DNA from 3 places in the Pseudoalteromonas sp. DY56-GL79 genome. Region 1 is predicted to be linked to each of the others. Evidence: predicted binding sites of a transcription regulator. Region 1 holds the regulator's gene; each other region holds the start of a gene.
What was found. The regulator ArgR, encoded in region 1, controls arginine synthesis, uptake and breakdown. The targets are predictions, from matches to a motif close to ANTGAATANNTATTCANT.
Positions count from the first base shown of each region.

Region 2: argC (N-acetyl-gamma-glutamyl-phosphate reductase) is a predicted target of ArgR. The motif match lies at 2,406-2,423, and genes of this name have one in related genera.
Region 3: gltB (glutamate synthase large subunit) is a predicted target of ArgR. The motif match lies at 1,801-1,818, and genes of this name have one in related genera.

Region 1 is NZ_JANHZS010000003.1:85,124-93,258, reverse strand. It holds gene NO992_RS02970 (SPFH domain-containing protein) at 1-1,744, opposite strand, end outside; gene NO992_RS02965 (DUF1449 domain-containing protein) at 1,828-2,439, opposite strand; gene argR (transcriptional regulator ArgR) at 2,846-3,313, opposite strand; gene mdh (malate dehydrogenase) at 3,555-4,487, shown strand; gene serA (phosphoglycerate dehydrogenase) at 4,714-5,943, opposite strand; gene rpiA (ribose-5-phosphate isomerase RpiA) at 5,955-6,608, opposite strand; gene NO992_RS02940 (5-formyltetrahydrofolate cyclo-ligase) at 6,701-7,342, opposite strand; gene NO992_RS02935 (hypothetical protein) at 7,339-7,872, opposite strand; gene NO992_RS02930 (S10 family peptidase) at 8,012-8,135, opposite strand, start outside.
Region 2 is NZ_JANHZS010000006.1:173,852-181,986, forward strand. It holds gene NO992_RS06340 (heme-binding protein) at 2-979, opposite strand; gene argE (acetylornithine deacetylase) at 1,201-2,349, opposite strand; gene argC (N-acetyl-gamma-glutamyl-phosphate reductase) at 2,526-3,536, shown strand; gene argB (acetylglutamate kinase) at 3,533-4,312, shown strand; gene NO992_RS06360 (ornithine carbamoyltransferase) at 4,322-5,242, shown strand; gene NO992_RS06365 (argininosuccinate synthase) at 5,254-6,465, shown strand; gene argH (argininosuccinate lyase) at 6,480-8,135, shown strand, end outside.
Region 3 is NZ_JANHZS010000002.1:241,681-249,815, forward strand. It holds gene NO992_RS02470 (Fe-Mn family superoxide dismutase) at 1-574, opposite strand, end outside; gene NO992_RS02475 (Grx4 family monothiol glutaredoxin) at 961-1,305, shown strand; gene gltB (glutamate synthase large subunit) at 1,918-6,375, shown strand; gene NO992_RS02485 (FAD-dependent oxidoreductase) at 6,385-7,800, shown strand.

The sequences.
Region 1 (8,135 bases):
TAAAGCCTTCGTATTCACGGGCGTCTTTATCCATCTTATTCAGTGCTTCCAGCTTCTCTGTAAGACCTTTGGCTTCTGCTGACATCTTTCGTTCAAGGTTGATAGCTTCTGCTTCACCTTGTTTTTCAATTGCCTCAGCCATTGCTGATTGAACCTCAGCTTCTGCCAAACCAATTTCACGTTTGCCTTGCGCTTCGGCTTCACTTTGCTTCTTAGTTGCTTCAGCCATTGCTGCTTGTACTTCGGCTTCGGCGCGGCCGATATCACGTTTACCTTGTGCTTCGGCTTCTAGTTTTTGCTGTAACACTTTGGCGTCTGTTTCGCCTTGTATCGCACTTGCAGCGGCTTTTGCCTTGATGATATCGGCTTCTGCAAGACCAGGCGCTGCCGCTTCAACTTGGGCAGCCTCGGCAAGAATTTTCTTCGACTCTGCGGTTTGGTTCGCAATACGTAGTTCTGCTGCGGCCATTTTTTCCATTTCACGGGCTTTAAATTCGGCAGCTTGCTCTTTAGCTTTAGCCGCTTCAATATCTTTAACCAACGCTTCTTCAGCCTCAGCTTGAGCAAGAATAATTTTTGCTTGCTTTTCACGCTCGGCTTCAGCAATACATTGTACGTCTTTGATGCGCTCTTGTTCCTCGGCAACGGTTTTCTCAACGGCAACCCGTTCACGCTGAACATCGGCAATCTCTTTACGTTCAACTTCTAGCGCTTTGGCCTTTTGAATACGTAGTATTTCGGTTTCGCGCTCACGTTCGATAATTTCAATCTGGCGAGAACGCGTGACTTTTTCTTCTTCTATACCGAGTAAGCGAAGGCGGTTTTGCTCTGCAACATCGATTTCACGCTGTTTATTGTGCTCTGCAATTGCAATTGCTTCGTCCGCTTTGAGGCGTGCTTCTTCGGCTTTTAAGCGCTCTTCATGCTTAACACGTTCAGCTTCTGCGGCTTCGCGAGCGCGCACCGATTCGATTTCACGACGCTGTCTTGCGCTAGCATCTTCTCGTTGGCGCTCGACTTCTGCTGCTTTTTCAAAAGCTGCTTGGTTTTGGTTGTCGATTTGCGCTTTTTCATCGCATTTAAGTTGGTTCGTTTCCACGTTTTGGCGTGAGGTTTTTTCGGTAATACGGCGAATACCTTCAGCGTCAAGAATGTTATTTGGATCTAACTTGTCGATAGAGGTTTGTTCAAGATAATCAATCGCCACATCTTCTAACGTATAGCCAGATAAATCTTGTCCAATCACTTCTTTAATAGAATCTCGGAACTCATTACGATGGGTAAATAGCTCCTCAAAATTCATGCGCTTACCAACGGTTTTCAAGGCTTCGGAGAATTTTGCCTCAAATAATGCTTGTAAGGTTTCTGGTGCCGATGCGCGGGCACAGCCAACTTGTTTAGCAACGCGTAGGATATCTTCTTTGTTTTCGTTTACGCGAATGTAAAAAGTGATGGCGATGTCGGCACGGATATTGTCTTTACAGATCAGGCCGCTATTTTCACGACGCTCCAATACCATGCGGTTAGTTGAAATATCCATGACTTCCATTTTATGGATCACAGGTAGCACAATGCCGCCTGTAGTCGTGACATCCGGCTCGCTTTTCATCTTGTTGATGATCAATGCCTGACCTTGTTCAACCTTGCGGTAGAACTTTCCAATCAGAAGTAGAATGGCAAAAATAATGACGATGGATATGCCCACGATTGCGAGCACCGGTCCGAGGTTGTTTAGAAATTCCATGTTTTTTCCTGCGTTGCGCTATATTGTTTGAGCTGGTATTAGCTATACCAACTCGTTCCTAAATTCCGTTATTTTCCGTACTATTACCAAGGTTTAGCCACAATCGTGTAGCTATGTGTAAGGGTGTCATGTTCGATAAGTAAGGCACTGTCTCCTAGTGTGAAAGTGTTATCTTCATCCGAGCGCACTTCGATGAGTTGCTCTGTTCCTTGAATATATACTCTGGCTTGACCGAACGTGTTGCTAACTCTCGATGTTGCAATAACGCATTCGAGCCCAACCAGCGCTTGCTTTGATGTGGTTTCTTGGCTTTCGAAAAAGCGTCGTAATGGTCTTACAATGACGGCGGTTAGTGGTAATGCAGCAATGAGGCTAACAAGCATAAATACCGTGCCCATCAGGTAGTAGAAAATGCCATTGCCTAGTAGGTAAGCAAAAAACTGTTGTACATAAATACTGACAATCCAGCCCAGCGCGATGATTAAACTCAATGAAATACTCACAGGGACGCCGCCAAAAGCGACTTCCCAAAAAGAACCAGAGCTTGCGCCTTCGGCTTCAATATCAACATCGCCTTCTAAGATATCGATATCAGCAAAACCGAGTAAAGCAATTAGCCAGAACAACAGCACTATCAGTAATAGTGTTGAAAAAATAACAGTGGGAAACGTAAATGCAGTATTTAAAAATTCCATTGCTGTTCCTTAGTTCCTTGTATTTCCTTTTAAGCGGTTAAGTAAGTGAATTGTCCACTCAGCGCCATAAGGTATCTTTGTGTGTATCAAGCGGTGAGTTCCGCATCATAGAATGTGAGATGATTGAGTGAAGCGAATAGCGTTCGTGTCCGGAAAGACTGAGACACTGTAGGAAACAAATCCGAAAAGCTAGTCAATCAGCTTAAAAACCATCCATGCGTTGTAAGAAAGCCTCACATGTGTTTCTAAAGTTGCCACATTTAGACATATTATGTCAAACGTTTTTTTGCTGTAAAGATAAGCAATTTATTCTGTTTATCGTGATAGTAGGGGGAAGCGTTTTTGTGGAAGCTAAAATATCAAAGTATGTGCTAACCTGTGAGTTAGCACCGATAAGAGTAATAGACTAAACGTTATCGAACAGGGTTTTTACTTTGTCTAAAGTAACGTCGATTTCAGATACTTTGGCAGGGGCAATAAAAATCGTGTCATCGCCGGCAATCGTACCTAATACGCCGTCTGCGGTGCCTAATGAGTCAAGTAGCCTCGCAATTAACTGGGCAGCACCAGGACTGGTTCGAATAATAATCATCATTTCGTTGTGCATAATATCAACGACTAACTGACGTAAAGGACTTTTTGCTGTTGGTACGCTCATTTCGGCGGGTAAGCAGTAAACCATTTCTTGTTTGGCATTACGTGTACGCACAGCACCAAACTTGCTCAGCATGCGCGACACTTTGCTCTGACTGACGTTGTCAAATCCTTGTTGTTTTAGAGCATCAACAATTTCACCTTGAGAGCCAAAGTTTTCTTCTTTTAAAATGGCTTTAAATGCTTTGATCAGTGCTTCTTGTTTTTCTTGCGGCTGCATAGTCTGTCTTCTTTTACGGCTAATCTTTAAATTCTACACAAAACCGCCGAGATTCCCAAATTTGCGCGACCAAAATGGCAGTCGTAAAGCATAAGTGTACAAAGTGTCGCGATCTTTACACTTTTATTTAAGACATTAGTCAAAAAATCTCGAAAATAACCGTGATTAATTTGTGTTTAACAGCGCTTTTCATTATCTTTACTGCACACTCAATTCCACCTTCAAATTATGGAGAATTCAAATGAAAGTTGCTGTATTAGGTGCCGCTGGCGGTATCGGTCAAGCTCTATCTTTATTGCTTAAAAATGGTCTTCCAGCTGGCTCTGAGTTAGCGCTTTATGACGTTGCACCTGTTGTACCTGGTGTTGCAGTTGACTTATCTCACATCCCAACTGCGGTAAAAGTAGCGGGTTATGGTAAAGACGACCTAGACCCAGCTCTTGCTGGTGCTGACGTAGTGCTTATCCCTGCTGGTATGCCTCGTAAGCCTGGTATGGACCGTGCTGACCTATTCAACGTTAACGCAGGTATCATCAAGACACTTGCTGAAGGTATCGTTAGAAGCTGCCCTAAAGCACTTGTTGGTATCATCACAAACCCAGTAAATGGCACGGTACCAATCGTTGCTGAAGTGTTCAAAAAAGCAGGTACTTATGATCCAGCTCGCGTATTCGGTGTAACAACGCTTGACGTTATCCGCGCTGAAACTTTCATCGCAGAGCTTAAAGGTCTAGACGTTGCTGAAGTTAAGATCCCAGTAATTGGTGGTCACTCAGGTACTACAATTCTACCTCTGCTTTCTCAAGTTGAAGGTGTTGAGTTCACTGACGAAGAAGTTGCTGCACTAACGACTCGTATCCAAAACGCGGGTACTGAAGTGGTTGAAGCTAAAGCGGGTGGCGGTTCAGCTACACTTTCAATGGGTGCAGCAGCAGCACGTTTCTGCTTCTCACTAGTGAAAGGTCTACAAGGTGAAGAAGTACTTGAGTACGCATACGTTGAAGGTAACACAGGCGATGCAACATTCTTTGCACAGCCGGTTATCCTTGGTAAAAACGGTGTAGAGAAGTTACTTCCTTACGGTGAGCTAAGCGCGTTTGAGCAAAAAGCAAAAGACGACATGCTAGCGACACTTGAAAAAGACATCAAAGAAGGTGTTGATTTCATGGCGTAAGCCAAATTGATACAAAAAAAACCAGTCACTTCACAGCGACTGGTTTTTTATGCTTGATTCTTCTTATACCAGTTGTATTAAGTAAATGATCTATCTTGAAGCGGGGAAATAGCTTTAGTAGCAAGGCAAAAATTTTGCTATTTATTTGTTCTAAATGAGAAATTTTTAACGAAGCTAATATGCTATTTCACCCTTCAAATTGATTAGAGAATTAATTCAATTGGTATTAGTGAAGAATACGTGCTCTAATAGTTCCTTCAACTGCACTTAACTCTTTCAGTGCTACTTCAGAGTGGTCGCTATCGACGTCGATAACTACGTAACCAATAGATTCATCCGTTTGTAGGTATTGCGCCGCAATATTGATACCGTGCTGAGCGAACGCTTGATTGATTTGCGTTAGTACGCCTGGGCGGTTTACGTGTACGTGTAATAAACGACTTCGGTTTGATAATTCAGGTAGAGAAACTTCTGGGAAGTTAACTGCCGTGACTGTTGAACCATTATCTGAATATTTTGCCAACTTACCCGCGACTTCCACACCAATGTTTTCTTGTGCTTCTTGGGTAGAACCACCAACGTGTGGGGTTAGCAGTACATTGTCAAACTCGCGTAGTGGTGAGACAAATTCTTCATGATTAGATTTTGGTTCAACGGGGAATACATCGATAGCAGCGCCAGAAAGTTTCTTGGCCGCTAAAGCTTCAGCTAAGGCGTCGATATCAACAACCGTTCCACGTGATGCGTTAATTAGGATTGCGCCTTGTTTCATCACTTCAATTTCAGCCATGCCGATAAGGTTTTTGGTCTGTGATGTCTCTGGTACATGCAAACTGACCACGTCCGCTCTTTGTAGCAGTTGCGTTAGCGTGTGTAACTGCGTTGCGTTGCCGAGCGTGAGCTTATCTTCGATGTCATAAAACTCGACGTTCATCCCGATATTCTCAGCCATAATGCCAAGCTGGGTGCCAATGTGACCATAACCAATAATACCCAGCGTTTTACCACGGGCTTCGTATGAACCATCGGCAGATTTATCCCACTCACCGCGATGCGCCTTTGCGTTACGCTCAGGAACACGGCGCAATAACAAGAGAATTTCACCTAAGACGAGTTCAGCCACAGAGCGGGTGTTAGAAAATGGTGCGTTGAATACGGCGATACCGCGTTTTTTAGCAGCATCCAAATCCACTTGGTTGGTGCCGATGCAGAAACAGCCAATCGCGACCAGCTTTTCAGCCTGTTCTAAAACTGCTTCTGTAAGGTGGGTACGTGAGCGGATCCCGACAAAGTGAGCATCTTTGATCCGCTCGATCAGCTCAGGCTCCGGTAAGGATGTTTTAACGTAGTCTATGTTGCTATAACCGTTGCGCTTTAGCGTCTCAACAGCGCTTTGATGCACGCCTTCTAACAACAAAATTCGAATTTTATCCTTTGATAACGAAACCTTGCTCATCTGTAATCTCACTAGTTGATTTTAGGCCCTTCTGGAGTGCCTGTTATTACAACGTCAGCGCCACGCGCGGCAAATAAGCCATTAGTCACGACGCCAACAATCTGGTTAATTTTTTCTTCAAGCGCTTTTGCTGCGCTAATTTCTAGGCCATGCACATCAAGAATGACATTGCCGTTATCAGTGATAACGCCTTGGCGGTAAACTGGATCGCCACCTAATTTTAGTAACTCTCTTGCCACGTAACTACGCGCCATTGGGATCACTTCAACAGGCAGTGGAAATGCGCCTAGCGTCTCAACATGCTTTGTATTATCAACGATACAAACAAATTTCTTGGCAACAGCTGCAACGATTTTCTCGCGCGTCAGTGCTGCGCCACCACCTTTTATCATTTCGTTGGTGCTGTTGATTTCATCTGCGCCATCAACATATACCGCAAGCTCTGACACATCGTTTAGCTCGAAAACTTCAATACCAAGTGCTTTTAGCTTCTCTGTTGAAGCTTCAGAGCTTGATACTGCCCCTTTGATTTGATCCTTGATACTGCCAAGCGCATCAATAAAGTGGTTTACCGTTGAGCCTGTACCAACCCCAACAATGGTGTTTTCTTCTACATAGTTCAAAGCTGCCCATGCCGCGGCTTTTTTCATTTCATCTTGAGTCATAACGCTACACTTAGTTGTCATTGAAGTTGTATGGAGTATAACTCAATCAAAGTGTCAGCGTCATGGTCAAAAGTGCCTCAAAATGCGCTTAACTATTTGCCTGCTAAATTATTTTTTGGCCAAGTGTATAGTTGGGTTGGAGTGAGGATAGTTGGGAGCGGTACATCCCAAGCTGCTGTTGGTAAGCTTGGAACTTGCTGGCAATCATGAGCAAGACCAACAAGTGCTGGTTTAGCTCGCTGCTCAGCGTAGTGTAACGCTAATGTTCTATCGTAGTACCCACCGCCCATACCGAGGCGATTACCTTGCTCATCAAAAGCAACCAGAGGCATCAAAAGGAAATCCAATGATGCAAGCGGTGCCACTGCTGAACAATCTAACTTAGGTTCCAAGATAGCATAGCGATTTGCCTTCATGGGTGAGTTTTTTTCATACTTCTGGAAGAGCAAATTAGCGTGATTAAAGGGGTGGATTATGGGTAGAAAAACTTGGTGTTTTTTATCCCAAAGCGATTGAATTAAAAGGGATGTATCTAGTTCTCCATCGTTTTGAATATAGACCCCAATATTGGCATTTTTAGGAAGTTTTATTTGTTGAAAAAAATTAATGTTAAGGTGTGCCGCGGCTGCCTTCTGTTGCTCTGCTGATAGCGAGTTTCTTGCGTTTCTAATCATTTTTCTCAAATCAGCACGAGTAACTTGAGATTTATTTATGTTGTTATTAGTTTTACTCATTCTAACGCGAGCCACTCAGGGAAAAACAAACTTACACCAAGTAGAATAAATAAAATAATTAATACAGCGAGCAGGTAATATAGCCAAGTCTTAGATTTAGCCGGAGGGCTAGGCTCAAAGTCTAGCTCATCAAATAGCTCCTTCGTTTCCCACTCTTCGTCTGTTGTATCTTCTATTTTAGTATGGGGAGTTGGTGCCACGCGTTGCTCGAGTTCCTCTAATCGCTCTTCGATACGTATTAGACTGCTGGTGATGTAATCCAGTGCTTCAAATACGCGCTCTTGATCTGCGTTACTTGAGGTAGCGGCTGCTTGGCTTTGTAGCTTGGCATTGATCCCCGCGCTTGCAAGTAATTTTACCTGTTTTAGCGCTTTGGCTTTATCTGCAGGAGCAAACAAGTTTTTGCCAGCGTAAAATTGCTGGATCTTTGAAGGTGAGGTTTTCAACCTGTCTGCAATTGCGATAGCGGCGCTTTGTTGATCCTTACCGTCGGCCATGCCAACGAAGACGACTTTAAACTGCTCGTTCATGGTGCGTGCCTAAGTTGTAGAGAGATAGTATTGAGTATATCTAGATTATAGGTAACTGTAGAAGGATAAAAGGAAATTTTTACAATCTGGTGAGCATTAAGATAAGTGACCGCTTGCGCGGCCACAATGGGTTGGGAATTTAGTAAAGCGCTGACTGATCCGCTTTGGGTGTTGTTTTTAAGATAAACTCGCGGAGATCTTCGTTCGACTTTTGTAAATCTTCATGACGCAGGTACATCATGTGCCCGGAGCGGTAACCTTTA
Region 2 (8,135 bases), on a different contig from region 1:
TTTATGCCTTCTTGACCATAGTATTGGTCGTAATGTGAGGAAAAGTTACGAGTTGACCAGCGATCGGAATTTCCATTGTGATATTTTGCGAATACTGCAGTTGCGTGAAGTTATCACTACCGTCAAGTGACTCAAGCCAATAGCTAATCGCGTAGCGGCTAACTTTTGCATGTTGTTGTTCAAAGCCAATATTCGTGACTGGGATCCCTGAATGCGCGGTATCGACCTCAAGTAGAATAAACTTCTTGGGAGGAGAAACTTCTAAGGCATTATTTAAAGGCTGGTTTGGATTGAGTGTAAAGTCAGGATTTAAGTTACCAACACTTTTGGTGGTGTATTGAGCCGTACTGATCCCATGGGGTAATCCCATAGGCAAAATATCACTTTGGCTCAGCATTGGGATCGTCGGGACACCAGTACCTGATTGAAAATGCCCACTGGCTAAAATGGAATTACCATGGGGAACTGACATTTGTTTTATAAAGTCATAAGTTTGAGTTGGCGCCACACTGTTTGGTACGGTTTCGTTGCCAAGCCCTGGATTTTCACCATTGCCATACGGGCCAAGTAATTGCTTTGCATCTGATAAATACAACAACGAACCATTTTCCGCATGGACTAGCTGATCTTTCGCTGGACCTTCTGCAAAATAAACTCTTTGTTCGTAAAATAAGGTATTAGCGACCTGGGTACCAAATCCTCCTCGATTTGGTGCGGTGCCATGGATGGCTGAGAAAGTAAGCTCTTCATAATAGGAGAAATTTTTAAGAATATAGCTGGCTTCTTGAGGTAGTGGCATTAAGCAGTAAGAAAATGGTTTGTCGGGGCCACCCAATCCTGAGTTGGCTAAGGGTTGGTTAGTCCAAGTGCCGACCAAATGTTGCAGTGGACCTAAGCTGGTGGTTGGAGCTGCTGGGCTGCTCTGGACTGGATCAATAAGTAACGGTTGCGATAGGTCTGGTGGTGTTGTTTCAGTCACGGTTATATCCTCGCTAAATTGCTTGCGAGCACCTCGACTAATTCTAGCTACTTTTGATTTGGCGCCCGCACTATGATCCCTGTCATGACCGCTCAGCGATGACGGGATCTTCAACCATCACTGCAATGCAGTTAGGTATAGTGCAGACTGTGAATATGGCAATTACATATCATTACAGCGATTTCATTGCCTGAGCGTGAAGTGATGAACTCGCCAATCCGCTAAGCAAAGCAACTTTCTCTTATTAGCTGCTTAATAATATCCTGACTTGGCTGGATTTTTTCCATTGCTAAAAACTCGTTGGGTTGGTGTGCTTGATTAATCGAACCCGGTCCCATAACGATAGTTTCGCAACCTAGCTGCTGTAGAAATGGTGCTTCGGTACAATAGTTTACAGCAATTGCTTGTTGTCCTGACAGGCGCTCAGCCATTTTCACCAAAGCAGAATCCGTTGAGCCGGTAAAAGCCGGAATGGGTTCGTGCATATCTATAACCGAGACACTATTCGGATAATGTGTATTGATGGGTGCTACAGCTGCCGTGAGCATGGCTTGTAATTCTTTGATGCTCAGACCAGGCAAAGGGCGCATATCAATATGTAGTTCACAACAGCCACAAATACGGTTGGCATTGTCGCCACCATGAATGTGCCCAAGGTTTAAAGTTGGGTAAGGAATAGCAAAATGTGGCGTTGAATATTTATTCTTTAATTCTTCTCTTAACTTTAATAAATTTGCAATCACCTGATGCATGATTTCAATGGCATTTAAGCCGCGCTCTGGATCTGAGCTATGACCTGAGCGACCAACGATGCGGATGGCGGTCGTCATATGGCCTTTGTGGGTAAATACTGGCACCATATCGGTGGGTTCACCAATAATACAGCGCGCCGGCTTCAAGCTTGGATGTTTTGCGATTTCCTGAGCTCCAGCCATAGTGGTTTCTTCATCGGCGGTGGCTAAAATCATGATAGGAGCATTTTGCTGTAATTCATCAAGCTCTGAGATTGCATTCAATACGAAAGCAAAAAAGCCTTTCATATCAATACTTCCAAGACCATATAATTTATTATCTTGCTCGCTTAATTTAAAAGGATCAAATTGCCAGCGGCTATCGTCGAATGGCACGGTATCCGTGTGGCCGGCCAACATTAATCCACCATCGCCACTGCCTCGTCTTGCAATTAGGTTATATTTTCCTTTTGCATGTTCAAGCTCTGTTACTTCAACGATAAACCCTAACGTTTCGCACCACTGCGCGAGTAGATGGATCACATTCTGATTGCTCATGTTGAGACTTTCTTCTAATGCACTGATAGATGGCGCGGCGATCAGTTGCTGATACATTTCCATAAAAGCGGGTAATTTCATAAAAATTCCTAAAATACTTATTCAAAGTTCTTGCATAAAAATATAAAGATGTTTAGAGTGAATATCAATTCACTTTTTTAGCATAAATATATTTTGGAACAGCAATGCGACGATTTGACTTCAACAACTAGCAGAACCAATCCAAATCAAACTTTTTTAATCTTGAGAACACTATGTTGAAAGTATCTATAATCGGAGCGAGCGGCTACAGTGGCGCTGAGCTTGCTAAGCTGGTTGCCAAGCATCCTGCCTTCACACTTGCGCATTGCTTTGTATCTGAGCAAAGCTTAGACAAACACAAATTCATCAGCGATTTATATCCAGAATATTCGGGCTTGCTAGATATTGAGCTGCAACCCTTAAATGAGCAAGCTTTTTCATTGATAGAGCAATCATCGGACTATGTGTGTTTATGCACGGATCACAAGGTTAGCGTGGAACTTGCACCGGTATTTTTACAGATGGGCAAACGGGTTTTTGACCTATCTGGAGGTTACCGTTTATCTTGCAATGAAGACTACGAAACTTACTACGGTTTTTCTCACCCACATCAAGACTGGTTAGCGCAAGCGCAATACGGGTTAGCTGAATGGTATGGCGATGCTATTAAAACGGCAAAGTTAGTGGCGGTCGCGGGCTGCTATCCGACTGCGGCACTCAATGCACTTAAGCCATTACAACAAGCTGATCTGATAACAGAGCAGCCAGTTATCATCAATGCTGTTTCTGGTGTTACCGGCGCAGGAAGAAAAGCGAATGTCGCCACACACTTTTGCGAAGTATCTCTTGCACCATACGGTTTGTTTACGCACAGACATAGTCCAGAAATAGAAAAATACCTTGAACACCCAGTGTTGTTTACGCCGCATTTAGGGAATTTTAAGCGTGGTATCTTGGAAACGATCTACGTCACTCTGAAAGAAAATGTCACACCAAATCAAGTCGATGCCGCTTACCAGGTGCTTGCCGATGAGCCGCTGATCAGGTTAAAGGGGAGTCAACTTCCATCAATCAAAGCCGTTGAAAATCAACCTTTTGTGGATATTGGTTGGCAGCAAAAGGGCAATCAACTGATCGTGGTTGTCGCGATTGATAACTTGCTTAAAGGGGCTGCAGGCCAAGCATTACAGTGTATGAACTTGGCGGCGGGACTTGAGCATTATCAAGGTTTAGGAGTATCAGCATGAGCAAACAAACTTGGGTGATAAAACTAGGTGGCGCGGTGTTGAATCAAGAGGGTGCAGCGCAAGCATTGTTTTCAGCTATCAAGCAAATTCAACAGGATGCACCACACAAGCAGTTTGTGATTGTTCATGGTGGCGGGGCGCTGGTTGATAAGTGGCTGACCGATGCCGGTTTTGCTACTGCAAAACATCAAGGATTGCGGATCAGTCCGCAAGAGCAAATGCCCTATATTGTTGGTGCACTTGCAGGCTGTGCTAACAAGCAACTGATGGCGGACGCCATTACCGCCACGCTCAAGCCCGTTGGGCTGTGCTTATATGATGCAGGGTTTACCACAACTCAAAAACTAAAAGCGCTTGGCCGTGTGGGTAGCTGTGAAGCGAGTGTAGGTGGCATGCTTGAAGCAGTGTTGGAGTTTGATAGGTTGCCTGTTGTTAGTTCAGTAGGTATTGGCGCTGACGGCCATTTATACAACGTGAATGCGGATGAAGCAGCAGCTGCTATCGCCAGTAAACTTGGTGCAGAACTTATTTTTATGACTGACATTGAGGCGGTACTTGATGGCGATAAACAGCCATTAAATCAACTTAACGCGGAACAGATTTCAACGTTAATCACGCAAAAGGTCATTGTGGGCGGGATGGAGGTCAAAGTTAAGACCAGTCTTCACGCTGCCCAACACTTACGACGAGGGGTGTACATCTCTAGCTGGCAAAAGCCAGAAAATTTAATTGCGTTGCTCAATGGTGAGCACGTAGGTACACAAATTCTGCCGTAGGAAAACATCATGACTAAGCATTTTTTAACTGGTTTGGAATTAGACCAAACTAAAGTTTTGAACTTATTAAAGCTTGCAAAAAATATTAAAAATCAACCGCAAGAATATAACCAAGCCTTAGCTGGCAAGTCGATAGTCACGCTATTTGAAAAGCCGAGCTTAAGAACACGTTTGTCGTTCGATATCGGTATCCACAAATTAGGCGGCCATGCTGTGTATTTAGATCAGCAAAATGGTGCAATGGGGGCGCGTGAATCCGTAAAAGATTTTGCGCTTAATATTTCGACTTGGGCCGATGGCCTTGTGGCTCGTGTAAATCATCATAGTACGCTTGAGACGCTCGCTGAGTTTTCGTCGGTGCCAGTTGTGAATAGCCTATGTGATTTATATCACCCTTGCCAAGCGTTGGCTGATTTTCTCACCTTATTTGAAACTTACGACGATGTCAGTCAGATCAAAATCGCTTATCTCGGTGAAGGCAACAACGTAACACATTCATTGATGTTGCTTGCGGCAACATTAGGTACTGATTTTGTGGCGGTTTGTCCTAAAGGTCATTCTCCAGATGCACAAATTGTAAAGCAAGCTGAACAAATTGCAGCGGTAAATGGTGCCTCAGTTCTGGTCAGTGATCGGGTAGAAGCGGCGGCTGGCGCCAATGTGCTCTACGCTGATACTTGGGTTTCGATGGGGAATAAAACGCCAATTGAACAGGTGAAAGACACCTTTATGCCATATCAAATCAACCAACAATTGGTTGAAGCGTGTGGCGCACAAACCATTTTGCACTGCCAGCCAGCACACCGTGAGTTTGAAATTACTTCCGAAGTGATGGACGGGCCAAAGTCAAAAATTATTCAACAAGCTGAAAACCGCATGCATGCCCAAAACGCATTGCTGGTATCGCTGTTAAACAAAGATTACGTTTGAGGTTAAAGAACATGAGCAAGATTAAAAAAGTGGTACTGGCTTACTCTGGTGGATTAGACACATCAGCGATTGTGCCATGGTTAAAAGAGAACTACGGTTGTGAAGTTGTCGCCTTTGTTGCCGATGTAGGTCAGGGTGAAGAAGAACTGGTTGGGGTTGAAGAAAAGGCAATCGCATCGGGTGCCTCTGAGTGCTATATCGTCGACTTAAAAGAAGAAATGGTTAGCGACTATATTTATCCAACCCTAAAAACTGGTGCTATCTATGAAGGGACATATTTACTGGGTACTTCAATGGCGCGTCCTATTATCGCCAAAGCTCAAGTTGAAATCGCTCGTAAAGTTGGCGCGGATGCACTTTCTCATGGTTGTACAGGCAAGGGGAACGATCAGGTGCGTTTTGAATCTTGCTTCTCAGCGCTTGCGCCTGACCTTAAAGTGATTGCACCATGGCGTGAATGGTCACTATCAAGCCGTGAATCACTGCTCGACTATCTGGCTGAGCGTAATATCCCTTGTGCAGCCTCTGCTACTAAAATCTACAGTCGTGATGCCAATGCTTGGCATATTTCTCACGAAGGTGGTGAATTGGAAGACCCATGGAATGAGCCAAGCGATCAGGTTTGGACCATGACTAATTCTCCAGAAGCCGCACCGGATCAGCCTGAATATGTGTCGGTATTAATCGAAAAGGGTGAAATCACCGGTGTTAACGGTGAGCGTTACAGTCCTTATCAGTGTCTAGTTAAGTTAAACGAGATTGCAGCGCCGCACGGTGTTGGTCGTGTGGATATCGTTGAAAACCGCCTGGTCGGCATGAAATCTCGTGGCTGTTATGAAACACCGGGAGGCACTGTGATGATGGCTGCGTTACAAGCGATTGATGAGCTGATCTTAGACAAATCTTGTCGCAAATGGAAAACCGCGCTTAGCGAAGAGTTTGCACACTTAGTTTATGATGGTCGCTGGTTTACCCCACTGAAAGATTCAATTCTAGCTGCTGCAGAGTCATTCGCACAGCAAGCAACTGGCGAGGTGGTACTTAAGCTTTATAAAGGCCACGTACATGCAGTGCAAAAGCAATCAATCAATAGCTTATACAGCGAAGATTTTGCCACATTTGGTGAAGATGACGTATATGACCAATCTCATGCGGAGGGATTCATTCGTCTATTCTCACTATCTAGCCGGATAGCGGCGTTAAACAAGCAAAAGCAGTCTTAAGGTAGGAGAGTGAGATGGCATTATGGGGCGGCCGTTTTTCATCAGGTCCTGATGAGGCATTTAAGCAATTTAATGATTCTCTGCCATTTGATTATCAATTGGCAGAGCAAGATATTGTTGGCTCTATCGCTTGGGCGGGTGCGCTAAAGCAAGTAGAAGTATTAACTGAAAGCGAACATCAGCAGATCATTTCAGCGCTGAAACAGCTTTTGGATGAAGTGATTGCTGATCCGCGTAGTGTAGCAACCGCGGGACATGAGGATATTCATTCTTATGTTGAAGCTAAACTTATCGACAAAGTGGGTGATTTAGGTAAAAAGCTGCACACAGGTCGAAGCCGTAACGACCAAGTAGCCACTGATTTTAGACTGTGGAGTCGTAAAACGGCGCAGCAACTGCTTGTGGCACTGAGTTCACTCAAGCAAGCTTTGGTTACACTTGCAGAGCAGGAGCTTGGTACTATTTTACCTGGCTACACCCATTTACAGCGTGCTCAGCCTGTACTCTTTAGTCATTGGTGTATGGCTTACGTTGAGATGATTGAGCGTGATGAGTCGCGCTTAAATGATGCGCTTGAAAGGTTAAATGTGTGCCCACTTGGCTCAGGTGCACTAGCGGGGACTGCTTATCCTATCGACCGTGAAGTGTTGGCCGTTAACCTTGGCTTTAGAGAGGCCTCTCGTAATAGTTTAGATGCGGTCTCTGATCGTGACTTTGTGGTTGAGCTACTCAGTTGTGCGTCTATTTCAATGATGCATTTATCTCGTTTTGCTGAAGATTTGATATTTTACAATTCTGGTGAATCTGGATTTATTGATCTGGCCGACAGCGTGACGTCCGGCTCATCCTTGATGCCACAGAAAAAGAACCCTGACGCCTTAGAGCTGATCCGCGGCAAAACGGGCCGAGTTTTTGGTGCCTTTAGCGGCATGATGATGACGCTTAAAGCTTTGCCTTTGGCCTATAACAAAGACATGCAGGAAGACAAAGAAGGCCTATTTGATGCCATGCCAACTTGGCTTGCGTGTATTCATATGGCAGAAGCATGTGTTAAAGGCATTAAGGTTAATGGTGATAAAACGTTAGCGGCGGCAAAAGGTGGTCACGCCAATGCAACTGAGCTTGCGGATTATCTCGTTGCTAAGGGAATTCCGTTTCGGGAAGGCCACCACATCGTCGGTGAATTAGTGCAGTTGGCTATTAGTAAGGGGCAAAACCTCGAAGATCTGAGCTTAGAGGAATTCCAGCAAGTCAGCGCAGTAATTGCAGAGGATGTCTACCCTGTACTCGAAATTGACGCTTGTATTGCCGCTCGTAAAGCATTAGGCGGCACCTCATTGCCACAAGTAACTAGTGCTATTAAAACGGCAAAAAAAAAGCAAAAAATCTTAGTACGTGATGCTAATTTAGATGATGTTGAAGCCATTGCTGGGCTGATCCAATACTGGGCTAAAGTAGGTGAGAACCTACCGCGAGCGAAAAGTGACATGATCCATAGTATCAATGAGTTTGCGGTGACTGAGGTCGATGGCAAAGTGACCGGGTGTGCATCTTTGTATATTTACGACACAGGGCTTGCTGAAATTCGCTCTTTGGGTGTAAATCCCGAAAGCGAAATAAAGGGACAAGGGCAACTTTTAGTCGAGCATTTACTGGTGAAAGCCAAAAAA
Region 3 (8,135 bases), on a different contig from region 1:
GGTTGCTGTTAGCGAAATCCCAGTTAACAAGTGCCCAGAAACCTTTAAGGTAATCAGGACGAACATTACGGTAATCGATGTAGTAAGCGTGTTCCCACAGGTCAACTGTGATGATAGGGGTAACACCTTCTTCAGTCAGCGGAGTCGCTGCATTTGAAGTGTTAACGATATCTAGAGAGCCGTCAGCTAGTTGTACTAACCAAGTCCAGCTTGAACCAAAGTTGTTAACTGCTTTGTCGTTGAAAGCTTCTTGGAATGCTGCGAATGAGCCCCATTTTGCATTAATTAGTTCAGCAACTTTACCTGTTGGTTCGCCACCTGCATTTGGCGCAAGGCTGTGCCAGTAGAAAGTGTGGTTCCAGATTTGAGCAGCATTGTTGAAAACACCACCTTCAGAGCTACATACGATCTCTTCTAGTGATTTACCTTCAAAGTCAGTACCTTCGATAAGACCGTTAAGCTTTACAACGTATGTGTTGTGGTGCTTACCGTGGTGGAATTCTAGCGTCTCTTGAGAAACGTGCGGCTCAAGAGCATTTAGTGCATAAGGTAGTGACGGTAGTTCAAATGCCATATTAATCTCCATTTTTTGGTTGATTTGCCAATAACACGTACGAAAGGTAGCTAACATCAGCCCACTTTTCTATACCATTGGCCTATATAGTGATACTATAATTCCTGACTATTTTACTCAAGTTTTGGCAAACAGCAATGCGTGCCAGTGACTTAATGACTTATAATACACATTCTTTGTGAACATATGCCGAATAGCAGTCAAAGTGTAGAACATCATGACAGGCGGTCATGCTTATTTTAGCCATGTATCCCGAGATTCTATCGCTGCTTAAAGCTTGGCATTATGAATGCAACAGGTGTTGTTAAAGTGAGTAGCAAGCTAAAACGCCGATGCTAAACTAGATATTGATAAGCATTGGACGAAACGTCATTTTGAGGTAACTAATGGAAACTATTGACAAGATTAAACAGCAGATCGAAGAAAATCCAATCATCTTATATATGAAAGGGTCGCCAAAACTCCCTAACTGTGGTTTCTCTTCGCAGGCATCTCAGGCTTTGATGGCGTGTGGTGAGCAGTTTGCTTATGTTGACATTTTATTAAATCCAGACATTCGTGCTGAACTACCGCATTATGCGAACTGGCCAACTTTCCCTCAGCTTTGGGTAGAAGGTGAGTTAATCGGTGGTTGTGACATTATCATTGAGATGTTCCAAAAAGGTGAGCTTCAACCTCTTATTGCTGAAACAGCAGCTAAATATAAGAAAGACGAAGCAGCAGCGGAATAAGCTAACCGCTTATGGCAGAGTCGATACTCTGCCATGCTTTATTTTTTAAAAATCTTCTAATATCTTCCTACCTACTTTTCTTAGCAAGTCTTTTTGTCTGATGTTTGGTTGAAAACCAGAAGTTCATTGAATTTAAGATATCTACACTTTCATTAACGCTATTCGCGTTTATCTAACTTAGAGCTACTCGCTTATTTTTATCAACTCAAGTTGACGTTAGCGTCAAGCTAAAAACGCTCTCTGTTTTGCATACCTATATAAACAGTGTAATCGAACGTGCTTCGATATTGAGTTCTATAAAATCCAAAAAGTGAATAATTATTCATTTTTAACTTGGTTTACGTTTACGTAAACGTTTGCTTTTGGTTGTGTCTCGTTGCATTTTTATTGGTGTGATACCGGTGTCATTTTGCAAATTTATATTCACTATTTTCAAAGTGGCAAATTTATTACGATTTTGGCTAACTTGTCTTACCAATGAGAAATATTCAAGTTTATGAATATGTATTCATATTTGTGTTGACTCTACTTTCAATCAAGGCTAATTTTGAATATCTGCCAGCATTTCGTCGTACCGTCATGGGCTGGCCGTTGTAGCAAGGGGAGGAGTCTATGTTATACGACTCAAAATTAGAAAAAGATAACTGTGGATTTGGCTTGATTGCGCATGTAAGCGGTCAGCCGAGTCACAAACTGATCCGTACAGCAATCACAGGTTTGGACCGCATGCAGCACCGAGGTGGTATTTCTGCAGATGGTAAAACCGGTGATGGTTGCGGTCTGTTATTACAAAAGCCGGATAGTTTTTTCCGCGCCGTCGCAGCTGAAAACGATTGGCATGTAGGCAAAAACTATGCGGTAGGTATGCTATTTTTAAATCAGGACTATGAGCTTGCAGCTGCGGCTGAAAAAGTGATCAGTGAAGAATTAGAAAAAGAAACACTGACGCTCATAGGTTGGCGTGAAGTACCCACCGATCCATCTATGCTTGGTCCTATTGCTAAAGCACAATTACCGCAGTTTAAACAGGTTTTTGTCGGTGCTCCAGAAGGGTGGCGTCCTAAAGATTTAGAGCGTCGTCTATATATAGCAAGACGACGCATAGAAAAGCGTTTAGAACAAGATGAGCAGTTTTATATTTGTAGTTTGTCCGGTTTAGTGACTATCTACAAAGGCTTAATGATGCCGGCGGATCTACCGAATTTTTATACGGATCTTGCTGATATGCGGATGACCAGTGCGATTTGCGTATTCCATCAACGCTTTTCAACCAATACACAGCCTCGATGGCCGTTGGCGCAACCATTCCGCTATTTAGCTCACAATGGTGAGATCAATACCATTGAAGGTAACCGTCAGTGGGCGAGGGCACGTGCTTACAAGTTCGCGTCACCTTTATTACCAGATTTGCAAAATGCGGCACCGTTTGTCAATGAAACGGGTTCTGACTCGTCTAGTTTAGATAACATGCTAGAGCTATTTTTAGCTGGTGGCATGGACTTATTCCGTGCTATGCGTATGTTAGTACCACCTGCATGGCAGAAAAATCGCGCTATGGATGAAGACTTACGCGCATTCTATGACTTTAACTCCATGCATATGGAACCGTGGGATGGACCAGCTGGCATCGTGATGTCTGATGGGCGCTTTGCTGCCTGTAATTTGGACCGTAACGGTCTTCGTCCTGCCCGTTATGTGATCACACAAGACGGCTTTATTACGCTTGCCTCGGAAGTGGGCATTTGGGATTACGCGCCAGATGAAGTTATTGAAAAAGGTCGCGTGGGTCCAGGTGAATTACTGGTGGTTGATACTTTACATGGCAAGATTTGGCAGTCCGATGAAATCGATCAAGATTTGAAATCCAGACATCCATACAAAACTTGGCTTGAGCAAAACGTTAAGCGTTTAACGCCATTTGAAGCACTAGATGAAAAAGCGGCTGGCAAGCGCGATCTTGACGATGAAACCTTGTTGACCTATCAGAAGCAGTTTGGTTATACCAACGAAGAGCTCGACCAAGTTATTCGCGTGATGGGTGAAAATGGCCAAGAAGCAACTGGTTCAATGGGTGACGATACGCCATTTGCAGTGCTATCTGAAGGACACCGCTCGATATTTGACTACTTCCGCCAGAAGTTTGCTCAGGTCACTAACCCGCCAATCGATCCGTTACGGGAAAATCATGTAATGTCACTGGCGACTTGTATTGGTCGCGAGCAAAACGTTTTTAACGAAACCACAGGTCATGCTAAACGTTTACAGTTTGCCTCGCCGGTACTGACTTATTCTGATATGCAGCAGCTATTAACCGCCGATGATGACCATTACTGTGCGTGCAAAATTTCATTGATTTACGATATTCAAGAGTCATTGCAAGATGCAATCAAGCGCATCTGTGATGAAGCGGTTGCAAAAGCAGGTTCTGGATGCGTGATGTTAGTGCTTAGTGACCGAGAAATTGCTGCAGGCAAGCAAGTTATCCCAGCGGCGATGGCCGTGGGGGCGGTACAAAGGCGACTGGTGGATGGCAACCTGCGTTGCGATACCAATATTTTGGTTGAAACAGGTAGCGTAAGAGATCCGCACCAGTTTGCTGTTATGTTAGGTTTTGGCGCAACAGCGATTTATCCTTATCTAGCCTACGAAACCCTTGTGGCAATGTGTGATAAGAAGATCATTAAAAAGTCTTACCGCGAGGTGACTTTGTCTTATCGCGGCGCGATTAACAAAGGTTTATACAAGATCATGTCGAAGATGGGGATCAGCACCATTGCTTCCTATCGTTGTTCGATGTTGTTTGAAGCCGTCGGTTTATCCGATGAGGTGGTTGAATTGTGCTTCAAAGGAGTTGCAAACCGTATTAAAGGTGCGTGTTTTGACGACTTTGCCTTGGAGCAACAACAACTCAATAAATTGGCATTTAGCAAGCGTAAACTGCTATCACACGGTGGATTATTAAAGTATGTGCATGGTGGTGAATACCATGCCTATAACCCAGATGTCGTGCAAACTTTGCAGACCGCAGTTCGTTCGGGTAACTATCAAGACTACGTTAAATATGCGGAGCTGGTAAATAACCGTCCAATTACCAATCTGCGAGACATGCTTAAGCTTAATACGGCGCAACAAGCAATCGACATCAACGATGTTGAGCCTGCGACTGAGCTATACAAACGTTTTGACTCAGCCGCGATGAGTATCGGGGCTTTATCACCGGAGGCACATGAAGCGTTAGCAATTGCGATGAATCGCCTCGGCGGTTGCTCTAACTCTGGTGAGGGTGGTGAGGATAAGCTACGTTTTGGTACAGAAAAGAATTCGCGTATTAAGCAAGTTGCTTCTGGCCGATTCGGTGTGACACCACATTATTTGCGTTCAGCTGACGTTATTCAAATCAAAGTTGCGCAAGGGGCAAAGCCGGGCGAGGGTGGTCAGCTGCCGGGTGAAAAAGTCACCCCTTATATCGCAAAGTTACGCTATTCGGTTCCTGGTGTTACTTTGATTTCGCCGCCGCCGCATCACGATATTTATTCGATTGAAGACTTAGCTCAGCTTATTTTTGACCTCAAACAGGTCAACCCTGAAGCGATGATCTCGGTCAAGCTGGTTTCAGAACCCGGTGTCGGCACGATTGCGACTGGTGTTGCTAAAGCGTATGCCGATCTCATTACCATTGCCGGTTATGACGGTGGTACAGGGGCGAGTCCGCTGACATCGGTAAAGTATGCAGGTAGTCCGTGGGAGCTTGGCCTTGCTGAAACGCAACAGGCGCTGGTTGAAAATGGTCTACGCCACCGCATTAGGTTGCAAACAGATGGCGGCTTAAAAACCGGCTTAGATATTATTAAAGCAGCAATTTTGGGTGCCGAGAGCTTTGGTTTTGGCACAGGCCCTATGGTTGCGCTTGGCTGTAAATACCTGCGGATCTGTCACCTTAATAACTGTGCAACCGGTGTTGCGACACAAGACGATACGCTGCGTCAAAAGCATTATCACGGACTGCCAGAAATGGCGATGAACTACTTTAAGTTTATTGCGCAAGAGGCTCGTGAATTAATGGCTGCTTTGGGAGTTACAAAACTCACCGATTTAATTGGTAGAACGGATTTACTTGAAGCCATTGAAGGTAATACTGCGAAGCAGAAAAAGCTCGACTTAAGTCCGCTTCTAGCGAAGCCGAACAATCCGTCAAATGAAGCGCTGTATTGCACCCATACTAATCCATCACACTACAGTGGTGCGTTGAACGAAAGCTTACTAGCGAAAGCTAAGACGGCAATTGATGAAATGACGGGTATCTCGTTGGTGAGTCGTATTGCCAATACGGATCGCTCTATCGGCGCAATGTTGTCTGGTTATATCGCGAGCAAGCATGGTAACCAAGGTATGGCAGCAGATCCAATTGCACTCGAGTTACATGGTACTGCAGGGCAATCGTTTGGAGTGTGGAACGCGGGTGGTCTTGAAATGACATTAGTCGGTGATGCTAACGACTACGTTGGTAAAGGGATGGCTGGTGGAAAGCTAGTCGTGCGTCCTCCTATCGGTTCAAGCTTTGCCTCTCATCAGGCGGCTATCATCGGTAACACCTGTTTATATGGCGCGACCGGCGGTAAGTTGTTTGCTGCAGGTCGAGCTGGCGAGCGCTTTGCTGTGCGTAACTCGGGTGTACAAGCGGTTGTTGAAGGGCTTGGTGATAATGGTTGCGAATACATGACGGGAGGCGTGGTGTGTGTGCTTGGTCAAGTTGGCGTTAACTTTGGCGCAGGCATGACCGGTGGTTTTGCCTATGTACTTGATGAAGAGAGTGATTTTGATAAGCGGATCAACCCTGAGTTGGTCGAGCTGGTAGATCTCAAAGCGCTAGCATCGCACCAAGAACATTTACGCGGTTTAATTGCGGAGCATCTAGATTTAACGAGCTCAACCCGAGCTGAGCAGATCTTAGCTAACTTTGAGTTGTATTTGCCAATGTTTAAATTGGTAAAGCCAAAGTCGAGCGATTTAAACAGTTTACTTGGCCACCGAGCGCGTAGTAGCGCTGAGCTAAGAATTCAGGCGCAGTAGGAGAGAGCAATGAGCGAGAACGTTTACCAATTTATCGATGTACAACGTGTAGATCCGCGCAAAAAGCCTATTTCTGCGCGTAAGCAATCTTTTGTTGAAATTTATGAGCCATTTTCTGAGCAGCAGGTTCATTCGCAATCTGATCGTTGTTTAGATTGTGGTAACCCGTATTGTGAATGGAAGTGTCCAGTTCACAACTATATTCCGCAATGGCTCAAACTTATTCGTACGGGCAGAATCATTGAGGCAGCGGAGCTGTCTCACCGTACCAATAGTTTGCCTGAAGTGTGTGGCCGAGTTTGTCCGCAAGATAGGCTTTGTGAGGGGTCGTGTACGCTGAACGAAGAGTTTGGTGCAGTGACTATAGGAAATATTGAAAAATATATTACTGATACGGCGTTTGCACAGGGCTGGAAGCCTGATCTTTCTTACGTTACTTGGACCGATAAGAAAGTCGCAATCATAGGCGCGGGTCCGGCAGGACTTGGCTGTGCGGATATTCTAGTGCGAAATGGCGTGCGCCCTGTGGTGTATGATCGCAACCCTGAAATTGGCGGTTTGCTGACCTTTGGGATCCCGTCATTCAAGTTAGAAAAATCGGTAATGGAAAACCGTCGCGAGATTTTCACCGAAATGGGCGTTGAGTTTAAACTCAATACCGAGGTTGGTCGTGATGTTTCAATGGATGAGTTATTGTCGCAATACGACGCCGTATTCTTAGGTGTGGGGACGTACCAAAGCATGAAAGGCAATCTTGAAAATGAAGATGCCGATGGTGTTTATGATGCGCTACCATTTTTGATTGGTAACACCAACCGAGTCATGGGTTATGACGAAAGCCAACATAGCTATGTGAACATGGCTGGTAAGCGCGTAGTGGTACTAGGTGGTGGGGACACAGCGATGGACTGTGTTAGAACGTCAGTCAGACAAAATGCGCAATCCGTGACCTGTGCTTATCGTCGTGATGAAGAAAACATGCCAGGTTCCGTTCGAGAAGTTAAAAATGCCAAAGAAGAAGGGGTTGAATTTAGATTCAATTTACAGCCAGTTGGTATTGAAGTCGACAGCTCAGGCAAAGTCACGGGCGTTAAAATGGTGAAAACACAATTAGGTGAACCCGACAAAAATGGTCGCCGTAGTGCTGAAACCGTGGAAGGCTCTGAGCATACACTAGAAGCCGACGCGGTGATCATGGCATTTGGTTTTAAGCCTCACAACCTTGACTGGTTAGCACAATACGATGTCGCAATAAATCACTGGGGCGGTATTGTTGCACCAGAAAAAGGCGCATTTACACATCAAACAAGTAATCCGAAAATCTTTGCCGGTGGTGACGCCGTACGAGGTTCTGATTTAGTGGTAACGGCGATTTTTGAAGGCCGCAACGCAGCTGAAGGCATTTTGGACTATTTAGAAGTTTAACGCTTTTGTCGTTCACAAACCCCAACTACATTCGTTGTAGCTGGGGTTTTTTATTTGAATTTTGCGTAGGGACTGTTTATCTTTTAAGTTTGTTTTTGCAGCAGTTTGATTGGTGTTTATACAAGGCAGAGTCTGCGTAGCATAGTTGTTCTATGTGAGTCAGGCGAGAACACAGTAGAAATGCCAATCAAGCGCTGCCCTTTGGGTTCACCTGAGTGTGCTTTGTTCATTGTTGCTCAACTTTTACCTAGATTACTAGGCGGCAAGTCGAGCGTCGCGACCAAAACGCACTCAGAAGAACAAAAATCAAACAGCAAAGGTCAACAGACCCTTGT